DNA from 4 places in the Aquamicrobium ahrensii genome. Region 1 is predicted to be linked to each of the others. Evidence: predicted binding sites of a transcription regulator. Region 1 holds the regulator's gene; each other region holds the start of a gene.
What was found. The regulator PhoB, encoded in region 1, activates phosphate uptake and scavenging genes when phosphate is short. The targets are predictions, from matches to a motif close to TGTCATNNANCTGTCAT.
Positions count from the first base shown of each region.

Region 2: a site for PhoB is predicted at 2,114-2,130, ahead of ABID44_RS03655 (alkaline phosphatase). Genes of this name have one in related genera too.
Region 3: a site for PhoB is predicted at 1,904-1,920, ahead of ABID44_RS01705 (RNA degradosome polyphosphate kinase). Genes of this name have one in related genera too.
Region 4: a site for PhoB is predicted at 1,341-1,357, ahead of ABID44_RS07930 (glycerophosphodiester phosphodiesterase family protein). Genes of this name have one in related genera too.

Region 1 is NZ_JBEPMN010000014.1:48,397-51,604, forward strand. Features, by position in the region: gene pstB (phosphate ABC transporter ATP-binding protein PstB) at 1-707, shown strand, start outside; gene phoU (phosphate signaling complex protein PhoU) at 746-1,453, shown strand; gene phoB (phosphate regulon transcriptional regulator PhoB) at 1,475-2,164, shown strand; gene ABID44_RS15230 (ROK family protein) at 2,143-3,208, opposite strand, start outside.
Region 2 is NZ_JBEPMN010000002.1:158,129-161,336, reverse strand. Features, by position in the region: gene ABID44_RS03660 (hypothetical protein) at 1-229, opposite strand, end outside; gene ABID44_RS03655 (alkaline phosphatase) at 316-2,064, opposite strand; TPP riboswitch at 2,201-2,303, shown strand; gene ABID44_RS03650 (ABC transporter permease) at 2,424-3,203, shown strand; gene ABID44_RS03645 (ABC transporter substrate-binding protein) at 3,200-3,208, shown strand, end outside.
Region 3 is NZ_JBEPMN010000001.1:338,946-342,153, forward strand. Features, by position in the region: gene ABID44_RS01705 (RNA degradosome polyphosphate kinase) at 1-1,814, opposite strand, end outside; gene ABID44_RS01710 (zinc-finger domain-containing protein) at 1,982-2,227, shown strand; gene ABID44_RS01715 (FAD-dependent monooxygenase) at 2,251-3,208, shown strand, end outside.
Region 4 is NZ_JBEPMN010000004.1:184,927-188,134, forward strand. Features, by position in the region: gene rpsI (30S ribosomal protein S9) at 1-163, shown strand, start outside; gene ABID44_RS07930 (glycerophosphodiester phosphodiesterase family protein) at 242-1,294, opposite strand; gene ABID44_RS07935 (invasion associated locus B family protein) at 1,434-2,057, opposite strand; gene ABID44_RS07940 (extracellular solute-binding protein) at 2,284-3,208, shown strand, end outside.

The sequences.
Region 1 (3,208 bases):
AGGCGCTGTTCGATGTGGATCTTCTGGTGCGCCAGAATCAGGTGACGGCGCTGATCGGTCCGTCCGGCTGCGGCAAGTCCACCTTCCTGCGCTGCCTCAACCGCATGAACGACACGATCGACAATGCCCGCGTGGTCGGTCAGATCACACTGGACGGCGAGGACATCTATGACCGCGACATCGATGTGGTCGAGCTGCGCTCGCGCGTGGGCATGGTGTTCCAGAAGCCGAACCCGTTCCCGAAGTCGATTTACGAGAACGTCGCCTACGGCCCGCGCATCCACGGCCTCGCCCGCAGCAAGACCGACATGGATGAAGTCGTCGAATCCAGCCTCAAGCGCGCCGGCCTGTTCAACGAGGTGAAGGACCGCCTCAACGAGCCGGGCACCGGCCTTTCCGGCGGCCAGCAGCAGCGCCTGTGCATCGCCCGCGCCATCGCCGTCTCGCCGGAGGTGATCCTGATGGACGAGCCCTGCTCGGCGCTCGATCCGATCGCCACCGCCCGCGTCGAGGAACTGATCGATGAGTTGCGGGAGAACTACACCATCGTCATCGTCACCCACTCCATGCAGCAGGCGGCGCGCGTCTCCCAGCGCACGGCCATGTTCCATCTCGGCAATCTTGTCGAGGAGGGGCCGACGGAGAAGATGTTCACCAACCCCGACGACAAGCGCACGCAGGACTACATCACCGGCCGCTTCGGCTGAGTGGTTCCGCTGCCATTCCAACAGACGAGGAACGGATAATGGGTGCCCATACGGTGACCGCCTTTGACGACGATCTGCAAGAGATCGAGGGGCTGGTGCGGGACATGGTCAGTCTGGCGCGGTCGATGGTGGACGAGGCCACGCAGAGCCTGATCGTCCCCGACAGCGCGCTGGCGCAGCGTGTCATTTCCGAAGATGCTGTCATGGACAGCCTCCAGCGCCGGCTGGACGATCGCGCCATCATCCTGATCGGCAAGCGCCAGCCCATGGCGCAGGATCTGCGCGCCATCGTCGGCGCCATCCGCATGGCGGGAGATCTGGAGCGGATCGGCGACCTCGCCAAGAACATCGCCAAGCGCGTCGACGCCGTCGGCAAGTCGGTCATGCCGCGCGAACTCGCCCGGTCGATCGAGGACATGGCCGAGCTGGTCCTGGAGCAGGTGCAGGGCGTCATTGAAGAGTATGGCACGCGCAATCCGGAGGGACTTGTGCGCCTGCGCGACGAGGACGAATTGATCGACGTGCGCTACACCTCTGTGTTTCGCGAATTGCTGACCTACATGATGGAGGATGCGCGCAATATCACCGCCTGCACGCACCTGCTGTTCTGCGCCAAGAACCTGGAGCGGATCGGCGACCACGTGACCAATATCGCGGAAAATGCCTATTATGTGCTGACCGGCGAGCAATTGCCCGTTCATCGTCCGAAACAGGACGAAACCGGCGCGCCGGCGCCCGCGGTCTGAGCGCATTTTCAGGAGCAGGACATGATCGCACCCCGCATCATGGTGGTCGAGGACGAGGAGCCGCTGGGCGTGCTCCTGCGCTACAATCTCGAAGCAGAAGGTTATCAGGTCGAGATCGTCACGCGCGGCGACGAAGCCGAGTTGCGCTTGCAGGAAAACGTGCCCGATCTTCTGGTGCTCGACTGGATGGTGCCGGCGGTTTCGGGCATCGAACTGTGCCGGCGGCTGCGGATGCGCGAGCAGACCGAGCGTCTGCCGATCATCATGCTGACCGCGCGCGGCGAGGAAAGCGACCGGGTGCGGGGTCTTTCCACGGGCTCCGACGACTATCTGGTCAAGCCGTTCTCCATGCCTGAACTGGTGGCGCGGGTGAAGGCGCTGCTGCGTCGCGCCAAGCCCGAGGTCCTGTCCTCGGTGCTGAAGGTCGGTGACATCGTGCTCGACCGCGAGCAGCATCGCGTCTACCGCAAGAAGAGCGAGATCAAGCTCGGCCCGACCGAGTTCCGCCTGCTCGAATTCATGATGCAGCACCCCGGCCGCGTCTTTTCGCGCGGGCAGTTGCTGGACAATGTCTGGGGCGAGACAATCTATATCGACGAACGCACGGTGGACGTGCATGTCGGGCGGCTGCGCAAGGCGGTCAACACTGGCCGCATGCCCGATGTGATCCGCACCGTGCGCGGTTCGGGCTACGCGATCAGGGAAGAGTGAAGCGCGGCGGGGTCGTCCTGTGAAGGACGGCCGCCGGCGAAGATCCGGTGATCGACGAAGGTCAGCGCCCGCATGGCGCACCCTTCGCGCAGCAGCGCGATCTGGTCCGGCTCGGTGTCGAAGGTGATCGATCCCGAATGGTGCCCGCCCGCGGTTCTGGCTATCGCCTCGCGCAGCGCTGGTTCGATCAGGTCGAAGGCGGCGGCGTTGAGGCCCACCATGGCCACGGGGGCCGGGTCGATCAGCGCGAACAGGCTGCCGAGGCCGAAGCCCAGCGCTTCGCCGGCGATGCGAAACGCTCTCCGTTCGGGGCCGTCATGGCTGCGGGCAGCTTCGGCCAGCGCCTGCATTTCCGCCTCGTCTATATCGCCGCGCGGCTCCTCGTTCCCGTCGTGGCCGGCGGCGTTGCGCCAGATGGCGTAGCTGCCGGCATAGGCCTCGATGCAGCCGCGCCGGCCGCAGCGGCAGAGCGCGCCATCGGGGCGATGCACCATGTGTCCGAACTCGACACCGGAAGAATGGGTGCCGGTGAACATCGATCCTTTCAGCACCAGCCCCATGCCGATGCCGTGGGAAAGCAGGATGGCGATGAAATCGTCGCGATAGCGCTCGGGATCGCGCCAGCGCAGCGCTTCGGCCATCATGTTGCAGTCGTTCTCCACCGTGACCGGAATGGAGAATTCCGCTTCGAGCAGGTCTGCGAACGCAATGTCGGTGTGCGGGGTGATCGGAGACCACAGCATCGAGCGCGCTTCGGCGTCCGTGATGCCCTGCGTAGCCAGAACGACGCGCAGAACCGGCCTTGCCTGTCGTGCCGGATGACGCAACCGCCGGCCAAGCATGGTCAGGCATTCGTCGATCAGCTTGTCGCGGGGCAGGGCGCGCGTGTCGAGACGGCGATGCTCTTCATCCAGCACATTGCCCGCATAGTCGAGGCTGACGGCGGACAGGCTGTTGAGCGACAGCATCAGCGTGACCACGCAGGCCGCTTGTGGGTTGAGCGCAAGCCCGACCTGTGGCCTGCCGCGCTTGAGCGCCGGCGCG
Region 2 (3,208 bases), on a different contig from region 1:
CTTCGGCCTTGAGCGGCGGGGCCATGAAGCCGCGCATGACCACGGACCTGCCTTCCAGCGCCTTCACCTTGTCGGAGAAGGTGAGGCCGAGAACGCTGACCTTGCCATACAACTCGTCGAAAGAAATCATGTCGGCGGCCGCATGGGCGGGGCGCGAAGCGGCGAGCGAAAGCACCGCGCCGCCCACCATACCCAGCATCTGCCGGCGTCGGATCTTGCGGGAATTCATTGCAGCCTCCTTTGCAAAGCCTGCGCGGAACGGAAACGGATGCAGGCCCGGAGCTTCTCCGGGCCTGTTTCCCGATGGCGAGGCGCTTACTGCGTCTGCTTTGCGCCCAGCGCCAGAGCGTCGGCCAGCACACGGTAGACGTCGCTCTGCTCCATATAGCCCTTGAAGTTCTCCGAGCCGGGGCCGGTAGCCTGAAGCACCACGTCGTCCACGGCATGGACGCCGGTGTCGCCGTCGCGCGGGATGTTGCCCTGCACCAGAACAGCGCCGGGAACGTCCTTGTAGGCCTCGTTGGCGATGTATTTCTTGTTCTCATCCTGAATGGCCGGAACGAACGGGCCGTCGAGTTTCGGACGGAAGGTCTCGTAGTGGTCGGGGCCGTTGTTGGCCGCCAGGAACAGGCGGCGCGAGACATCGACGCTGTCGGGATAGCCGTCGCCATCCGAGTCGACATAGTTCGGGAAGCCGGCATCGGCATAGGTGCCGACCTTCTCGCGCATATCGTCGCCCGGCTTCTCGTCATCGACCGTACCGATGATCGAGACGCCATGGGTGTGGTCGCCGGTGACGACGATCAGCGTATCGGGGTTCTGCTCGGCAAACTCGCGGGCGACGCCGATGGCCTTGTCGAACTCGATGGTGTCGACCACGGCGCGATCCCAGTCGAGCGGATGGGACATCTTGTCGACATTGGCGGCCTCGACAACCAGCACGAAGCCTTCCGCGTTCTTCGAAAGCTGGCCGAGAGCGGCTTTCGTCATGTCGACCAGACCGGGCTGCTCGGGGAACTTCTCCACGGTGCCCTTCTTCAGGAACTCGCGGTCGAGCGTGGTGTCCATGTTGCCGGTATGGAACAGGCCGAGCACCTTGCCGGTGTTGGAGCCGGCTGCCGCCTCCAGCTCACCCTTGGTGGTGGCCAGCGTATAGCCTGCTTCCCTGAAGCCCTCGATATGGTCGGTGTCGTCCTTGCGCTTGGAGCCGGCAACCGACTGCGGCAGGAAATAGGCCGATCCGCCGCCGAAGATCACATCGGGCTTCAGGTCGAAGATCTGGTTGTTGATGGCGGCCTTCTCGGCGCGGCGGCGGGTGTGGGCGAAGAGCGCGGCAGGCGTCGCATCCTGAAGTTCGGAAGTGGTGACGATGCCGACCGACTTCGAGGTCTGGCGGCGGAGCGCCTCGACCAGCGTCTCGACCTTCGGATCGTCGAACGGATCTTCGGTGCGGTCGGCATAGACGCCGATCGCGTTCACCGCGCTCTTGTGGCCGGTCATATAGGCCGACATGGTGTTGGCGCTGTCGGTGGCGACGGCTTCGGTGGACGAGGTGCCGATGAAGGCCATGCGGTCCAGTTCGTCCATGTTGAGGCGGCCATTGGCCTTGCCCTCGGTCATGCCCTTGGACATGATGCGGGCGGCGGTGCGGTGCGCGACCGAAAGACCGTCGGCGATCAGGAAGATCACGTTCTTGGCTCTGGGCTCGTCAGCGGTGCCGTAAACTTCCCACATCACGGTCTTTTCCTCATCGCCGGCCCTGGCGATGACGGTGTAGACGCCGGGTTCCGTGATCGTGACGCCTTCAAGACGCACGGCGGAAGCCTCAACGCCGTCTTCCTTCTCGATGAAGGTGGCTTCCTTGCCGAGCACTTCAGCGGCCGGCTTGCCATTGATGGTGACGCTGACGTCGGAGCCGGCGACGACGCCGTCGAACTCCACCTTAACGTCGAAGGGCGAAGCGGTGAGGATCGTAGCGCGGTCAAGCGGGTAGACCGTGGCGGCGCCGGCGACGGCCGGGACCAGTATGGTGGTTGCGGTCAGGATGGCGAGCAGGCTTCGCATGTCGGGTTCTCCGTAAGCGTCGAAAGAGCCCGCTAGCTAGGCCCGGCACATTACAACGCGATGACAGGTCCCGGACAGGTTGATGACAAAGCTGCCCGGCGTGCTTGACAGCACCGGCGACCTGCAACATAGATGGCTTCATTCCGAGGGGAGCGCTGTACGGCGCTGAGATGGCGATGAGCCAGACCCTTGAACCTGATCCGGGTTATGCCGGCGTAGGAACGGAACAAGGGCCTTCGGGCAATCCTGCCAATTCTTCGCACACCTGGATCTCCATGATGACAAGTCGGGAGATCGCCATGACGTTCAAATCCAAAGTCCGCCCGCCGACGCCACGCTCCTTCTAGGAGGGCGGAGCCATGTCGGCTGTCCCGGCAGCGTTGCGCACCGCTCTTGTGCTGCTGGCCTCATGGCAGGTGATCGTCGTCGCCTTCGCCCCGCCACGCTACATATTGCCGGCGCCGCTCGACGTGGCGGCCGCTTTTCGTCGGCAGCCGCTCTATCTTCTCGACAACACGCTCGTGACGCTGGCCGAGATCGCCGCCGGCTTCGTGGCGGGCGCGCTCGCCGGCATCGCCACCGCGCTTGCCGTGGCTCTGTTTCCGCGCCTCGGGCGGGCAATCTGGCCGGTGGTGCTGGTGCTGCAGGCCTTTCCGGTCTTCGTCATCGCGCCCTTGCTGGTTCTGTGGTTCGGCTTCGGCATGGCCTCGAAAGTGGTGATGACGGCGCTTATCATCTTCTTCCCCGTCGCCTCCGCCTTCGCCGACGGCCTGCGGCGCACGCCGCCGGAGATCGTCGACGCCGCCGCGCTCACCCCGGCCACCCACCGCCGGACGCTGTTCCTGCTGCGCATGCCGCTCGCGCTTCCAGCGCTGGTTTCCGGCCTCAGGGTTGCAGCGCCGCTTGCTCCGCTGGGAGCGGTGATCGGCGAGTGGGTCGGCGCATCGGCCGGGCTCGGGTTCGTCATGGTCCAGGCCAACGCCCGCATGCAGACCGACACGATGTTCGCGGCCATGAGCATCATCGCCATTCTTGCTCTGGCGTTGCGCCGGCTCGTCGACGCACTCGCTCCGCTTCTCACGCCATGGGCGCGGGAAGACGACTTCTCCTCCACAATCCGACAAAGGAAACCGCAATGATCCGC
Region 3 (3,208 bases), on a different contig from region 1:
TCCAGAAAACGCCCGACGATGGATTTGACGCGGATGTTCTCCGACAGGCCCGGCACCTGTGGCCGCAGGCAGCAGATACCGCGCACGGCCAGATCAATTTCCACGCCGGCCCGGCTCGCCTCGTAGAGCGCATCGATGACCTGTGGATCGACGAGCGAATTCATCTTCATCCAGATACGCCCCGGCCGGCCCTCCCGCGTATGGCGAATCTCGTCCTCTATATGGGACAGGATCCGGCTGCGCAGGGTGAAGGGCGACATGGCGATCGTCATTTCCTCCGCCGGTTCCGCATAGCCGGTGATGAAATTGAATATCTGTGACACGTCGCGAGCGATCTGCGGGTCCGTCGTGAAGAATGACAGATCCGTATAGATGCGCGCCGTGATCGGATGGTAATTGCCGGTGCCAAGATGCACGTAGTTGCGCAGCTTTCCATCCTCACGCCGCACCACCAGCGACATCTTGGCGTGCGTTTTCAGTTCGAGGAAGCCAAACACGACCTGCACGCCCGCGCGCTCGAGATCGCGCGCCCAGCGGATATTGGCCTCCTCATCGAAGCGCGCCTTGAGCTCGACCAGCGCCGTAACCGATTTTCCCGCTTCGGCCGCATCGATGAGCGCACGCACGATCGGGCTGTCGTTCGATGTACGGTAAAGCGTCTGCTTGATCGCCACCACTTCGGGATCGAGCGCGGCCTGACGCAGGAACTGCACGACCACATCGAACGATTCATAGGGGTGATGGACGACGATGTCCTTCTCGCGAATGGCGGCGAAGCAATCGCCGCCATGCTCACGGATACGCTCGGGGAAGCGGGGATTGTAGGGCGTGAATTTCAGATCGTCGCGCGCCACACTGACGATCTCCGAAATCTGGTTGAGGGCCAGCGGACCTTCGATAACGCTGATGCGATTTCCGGCCACACCCAGTTCGCCCGCCACGAATTCCCGAAGGCTTTCCGGCATACGGCTGTCGAACTCGATGCGGATGACCGAGCCGCGCCGCCGGCGCTTGAGCGCGGTCTCGAACAGGCGCACCAGATCTTCCGATTCTTCCTCGACTTCGATATCGCTGTCACGAATGATCTGGAATGTGCCGGAGCCCTTTACTTCATAGCCGGGAAACAGACGCCCGATGTAGAGGCCCACCACATCTTCCAGCGGCGCGAAGCGCACGCGCCCCTTTCGGTCGGGCAGGCGAATGTAGCGCTTGAGCGCCGGCGGAAGGCGCAGAAGCGCGCTCATGTCTTCCCCTTCCCTCAGGTGGCGCAATTGAAGCGCCATCGAGAATCCGAGATTGGGAATGAAAGGGAACGGATGCGCCGGATCGATCGACAACGGGGTCAAAACCGGAAACACCTGCTCCCGGAAATAGTCTTCCAGCCAGACCTTCTCGTCCTTGGAGAGAGCCGAAACGCTCACCGTCTCAATGCCCTCCTTGTCGAGAAGCGCCATAAGTTCCGCGAAAATCTTCTGCTGATCCGACTGAAGCCGCTCCACCTCGCGCAGCACCTGCTCGAGCTGCTGTTCGGGCGTGCGTCCATCCGGGCTTTTCAATGTGATGCGCTGGCGAACCTGTCCGGCAAGGCCGGCCACACGAACCATGAAGAACTCGTCGAGATTTCCCGCGGAGATCGACAGAAAGCGAACCCGCTCCAGAAGCGGGTGGCGTTCATTACGCGCTTCCTCAAGCACGCGCCTGTTGAATTGCAGCCATGAAAACTCACGATTGACGAAGCGGTCCGGGTTCCCGCTCTCGTCTGCAGCCACGTCCAAGGTGTTGAATTCCGCCTGTTTCGGCCTCAATTCATTCATATCCGCGCTTTCCTAAGACCCGGCCGGTTCGGCGCCTTGCCGACCAGCCAGCCGGCTACATGTTTCACATTATCCTCTGGCAGGGTTTTGCGACAGTTTGATTTCACACGCTTGCAAAGAGCGGTCTTATGATCCAAACGCAGGATAACAGTTCGAAGGAGACGATCATGGCTGGCGGTACCATTCCCCACTTCCAGAACGATCAGGGTCATGCGGCGATCGAAATCGGCGTCAAGGAATTCATGTGCGTCGGCGCCAATCCGCCGTTCGACCATCCTCATGTGTTTCTCGACATGGGCGCGGATAACGAAAAGGTCTGTCCTTACTGTTCGACCCTCTATCGCTACAGCGCGAGCCTTGGTCCGTCCGAGACCGTCCCTGCCGGATGCGCCTACACTGAACGCGCGGCCTGATCGCGAGACAGGCCCAGCCATCGATGAAACCCCAGGGCGCTCGCCCGATCCTGATCGCCGGAGCTGGAATAGCCGGCCTGACGCTGGCGATCGCCCTGGCGCGCCGGGGAATAGCCAGCCAATTATATGAGCAGGCTCCGCAACTGGAAGCTTTCGGCGCCGGGCTCCAGCTTTCTCCGAATGCTACCCATATTCTGGCCGAGCTTGGCGTTCTGTCGTGTATGCGCTCGCAAGCTGTTCAGCCGAAAGCCGTCCGGCTCAAGGATGCGAGGACGCTGCGGGTGCTAACCAGCGTACCGCTGGGACAGGCGGCAGAACGACGCTGGGAAGCCCCCTATCTGGTTGCGCATCGCGCCGATTTGCAGCAGGCGCTGCTTGCCGAGGTGGCGACATGGGCGGAAATCACTCTAACGTCAGGAATGCGTCTTTCCGACATATCTGAAACTGCGGAAGGCGATGTCAGGGCGTGCTTCGAGAGTGAAGACGGCCGCACCGAAGTCGCGCAGAGCAGCTTGCTGATTGGGGCCGACGGCGTCTGGTCCAGAACGCGCCAGCATATAGCTGGATCGGCCGATAGCCGATTCAGCGGACAAATAGCCTGGCGCGCCACGATCATGACCGACAGCGACGCCGGCCAGGCTTTCCGCACGATGGCGGAAACGGACTGCGTAACCACTTTCCTGCACGGCGACTTCCATCTCGTCGCCTACCCCTTGCGCGCTGGCGCGGAGATCAATCTGGTGGCCTTTACGCCGGCCGACAAAATTGCCGATAGCTGGGCGACGGCTGCCGACCCCGCAATCCTGATGCGCGCCCTGACGCGCGGTTCGGCGCGGCTCCTGGCTCTCGCCGGACTGGTCCGCTGGACCGCATGGCCGCTCAACACGGTCGATCCTGCGGCGAGCTGGAGCGCTCCCGGCATGGTGCTGATCGGCGACGCCGCCCACGCCGTGACGCCGTTTGCAGCGCAGGGAGCAGCCA
Region 4 (3,208 bases), on a different contig from region 1:
CGCCGTGCGCCACGGCATTTCCAAGGCTCTCACCTACTACGAGCCGGAACTGCGCGGCGTCCTCAAGAAGGGTGGTTTCCTCACCCGCGACAGCCGCGTGGTCGAGCGCAAGAAGTACGGCCGCGCCAAGGCCCGCCGTTCGTTCCAGTTCTCGAAGCGCTAAGCAAAACGCTTTTCCGTTTCATCGAAAAGGCCGCCTTTCGGGCGGCCTTTTTGCATTCGGGCAAGCCAGCCGGCGCAATCAGTTGATATTTGCGGCGTGTCCCGCCAGTTCAACGGCGTCGGCCTCGTAAGGAAGACGATAGCCGTTTGCGGCCAGCCATTCGATGGCCGCAAACGGCTCATCGGTCTGGATTATGGTCGCTCCGCGCTCGGCCCAGAATCCCCAGCTTTCCGCCGGCAGGCTGGCCAGCGTCGCCAGTTCGTCGCCACGTCCGCCTGACAGGAACCCGCCCGGCTTGTTCACGATGGCATAGGTGTTGGCCCAGATGTGCCAGTCGCCGCGCACCGCCAGCGCGCGCATCCTGCTGGAAAACAGCGGGCCGCCATTCGCGGTCAGGAGATCACTCCCCGCACGCCAGTTGATCAGTTCCATGGCATGGGACGCGAGAGCGACCTGCACGGTTTCGGCGAACTCCACCTCGCGAACCGCATCGTCCGCGATGATCGGCATGAAGTGAATGTCATCGCCGGTACGCCGCATCATTTCCTGCGCCCCGGAAAGGCGCTGCGCGTTCCACAGGTTCTCCTTGATCACCACCTGTCGCGCCATGCCGAGATCGCGGGCAACCGCGGCCATTGCCGGAAACTCGTTCCTGTCCAGCTTGTTGTCGATGTTGACGAGGATGCGTCCCCTGGCGGCCGACAGAAATTCGGCCAGCGTCGGCACGACCTCGTTCGTGACCTCGCCGGTCGCTTCCACGATCAGGTTGCATTCGCGCAATTGCGCCAGAGTGCGCGGAGCCACCTCGCCCTTGCAGGTGGTGGTGCGGTCGAGCCAACTGTCATGCATGACCACAAACGCGCCATCGGCGGAACGGCGCACATCGACCTCCACCATTTCCGCGCCATCCGCGATCGAGGCTTCCAGCGCCGCCAGAGAATTTTCAGGATAGAGCGCCTTGCCTTCGCGCAGGCCGCCTGCCCGGTGCGCCACGATCATGACATGGTCCCGCCAGCGGTTGGCCTGCCCGAACCGCTCCAGTATCTCGTCCACCCGGCTTTCGCCGGATATCGCGCTGGCGGGCGGCAGGCAGACGATGGCCAGCGCCAGGCGCATCCAGAACATTCGCATCAGAATCACTCCGTCGAACGTGTCGGGTGTGATCTATGCGGACGTCATGACGGACGCATGAATGAAGCCGGCTTGCATGGATATGAAAAAGGCCCCGCCGAGCGGGGCCTTTTTATAGAATTTCTGGAACCGACCGGGATCAGTTGCCCGAGGCCTTGGCCTTTTCCTGTTCTTCCTTGAGCTTCTTGGCGAAGTCCTCGTTGTTCTTGGAGACGAACTCCTGAAGCTTCTTCTGGCGCTCCTCCAGATCGGAGGCCTGCATCGCCGGTCCTTCGAAGGCGCCGGTGAAGCCCTCAAGCGAAATCTTGATCGGGTTCGGCTGGTTCTGGAAGTTGATCGAGGTCAGAACGATCTCGGAACCCTTCTTGAACGAGGCGACGAGCGGATCGGTCATCGGAACCTCGGCCACGCAGCGATCCGGGAAGCAGATGACATAATCGAGCTTCTGGGCCTTGCCGCCATCGACCTGGAGCGCGATGCCCGGAGGCACGAGACGGCCGCTGGGCACGGTCACCTGGAAGACCTTGCGGTTCACCTTCCCGCGCAGGTCGATCATGCTGACGCCGGTGACGAGCTGCCCGTTGCCGGCAGTGACGATGTTCTGCACATTGCAGATATCGACGTCTTCCTGCTTCGAACAGGCCTTGAACCAGCCTTGCGGAATCTGCTGGGCCGAAGCCTGCGGCAACCCGGCTGCGAGGAATCCGGCCACGCCAGCGGCCATGACCGACAGACGGTACGCTTTGGATTTCAGGCTGGACATCAGGTGCGCTTCCTCTCGACTTTTGTCCGCGGCGCTAGCCCGACGCCGCACCGCAACGCTACCTGTTGCGTAAATGAGGCAACAGGATGGCTCGCGCGGCGTGTTACACTGCCAGCGTCGCCGAATCCAGTCCGCGCCGTGCATTTCTTGAGTGTGACCAACGGATTTGCACGTCGCGTGGTAACTTGGCCACCGAATCACCATGCCGCGCCATCGAGACCGAGTAATGAGCCGAACCGCCCTATGGCTGACCGCCGCCCTTTCGCTGCTGTCGATCCTGCCCCATAACGCCGGAGCGGAGCCACGCCACGCCATCTCCATGCAGGGCGACCCGGCCCTGCCGAAGGATTTCACGCATTTCGGCTACGCCAATCCGGATGCGCCGAAGGGCGGCGAGATCACCTATTGCGTGGTCGGCACCTTCGACAATCTCAATCCCTTCATCCTGAAAAGCCTGCGCACCACCGCGCGGGGCGTCATCGACACCATCTTCGGCAACCTCGTCTTCGAGCCGCTGATGCAGCGCAACATGGACGAGGCCTTCAGTCTGTACGGGCTGCTGGCCGAAAGCGTGGAGATGGATGACGAGCGCAAATGGATCGAATTCCATCTCGACCCGGATGCAAAATGGTCCGACGGCCAGCCTGTGACGCCGGAAGACGTGCTGTTCACCTATGATGTGTTCACCGAAAAAGGCCGGCCGCCCTATTCCGACCGGATGAAGCGGGTGGAAAAGCTGGAGAAGACCGGCGATCATAGCGTGCGCTTCACCTTCAACGAACACGCCGACCGTGAATTTCCGCTGATCATTGCCGCCACCCCCATCGTGCCGAAGCATTTCTTCGACAAGGACAGCTTCGATCGGGGCACGCTGAAGCCGGTGATCGGCTCCGGACCCTACGTCATAGAGCAGGTGGTTCCGGGCCAGCGCATCGTGTTCCAGCGCAATCGGGAGTATTGGGGCAAAGATATTCCCACCAAGCGCGGCTTCGACAATTTCGACAAGATCACCATCGAATATTTCCTCAACGCCACCGCCCAGTTCGAGGCGTTCAAGAAGGGCATCTGCACCGCCTATGCCGGCCCGCTCTATACGGGCATGGGGCCGCTGCAGGTGGAACGCGAATTCGACTTTCCCGCCGCGAAAGACG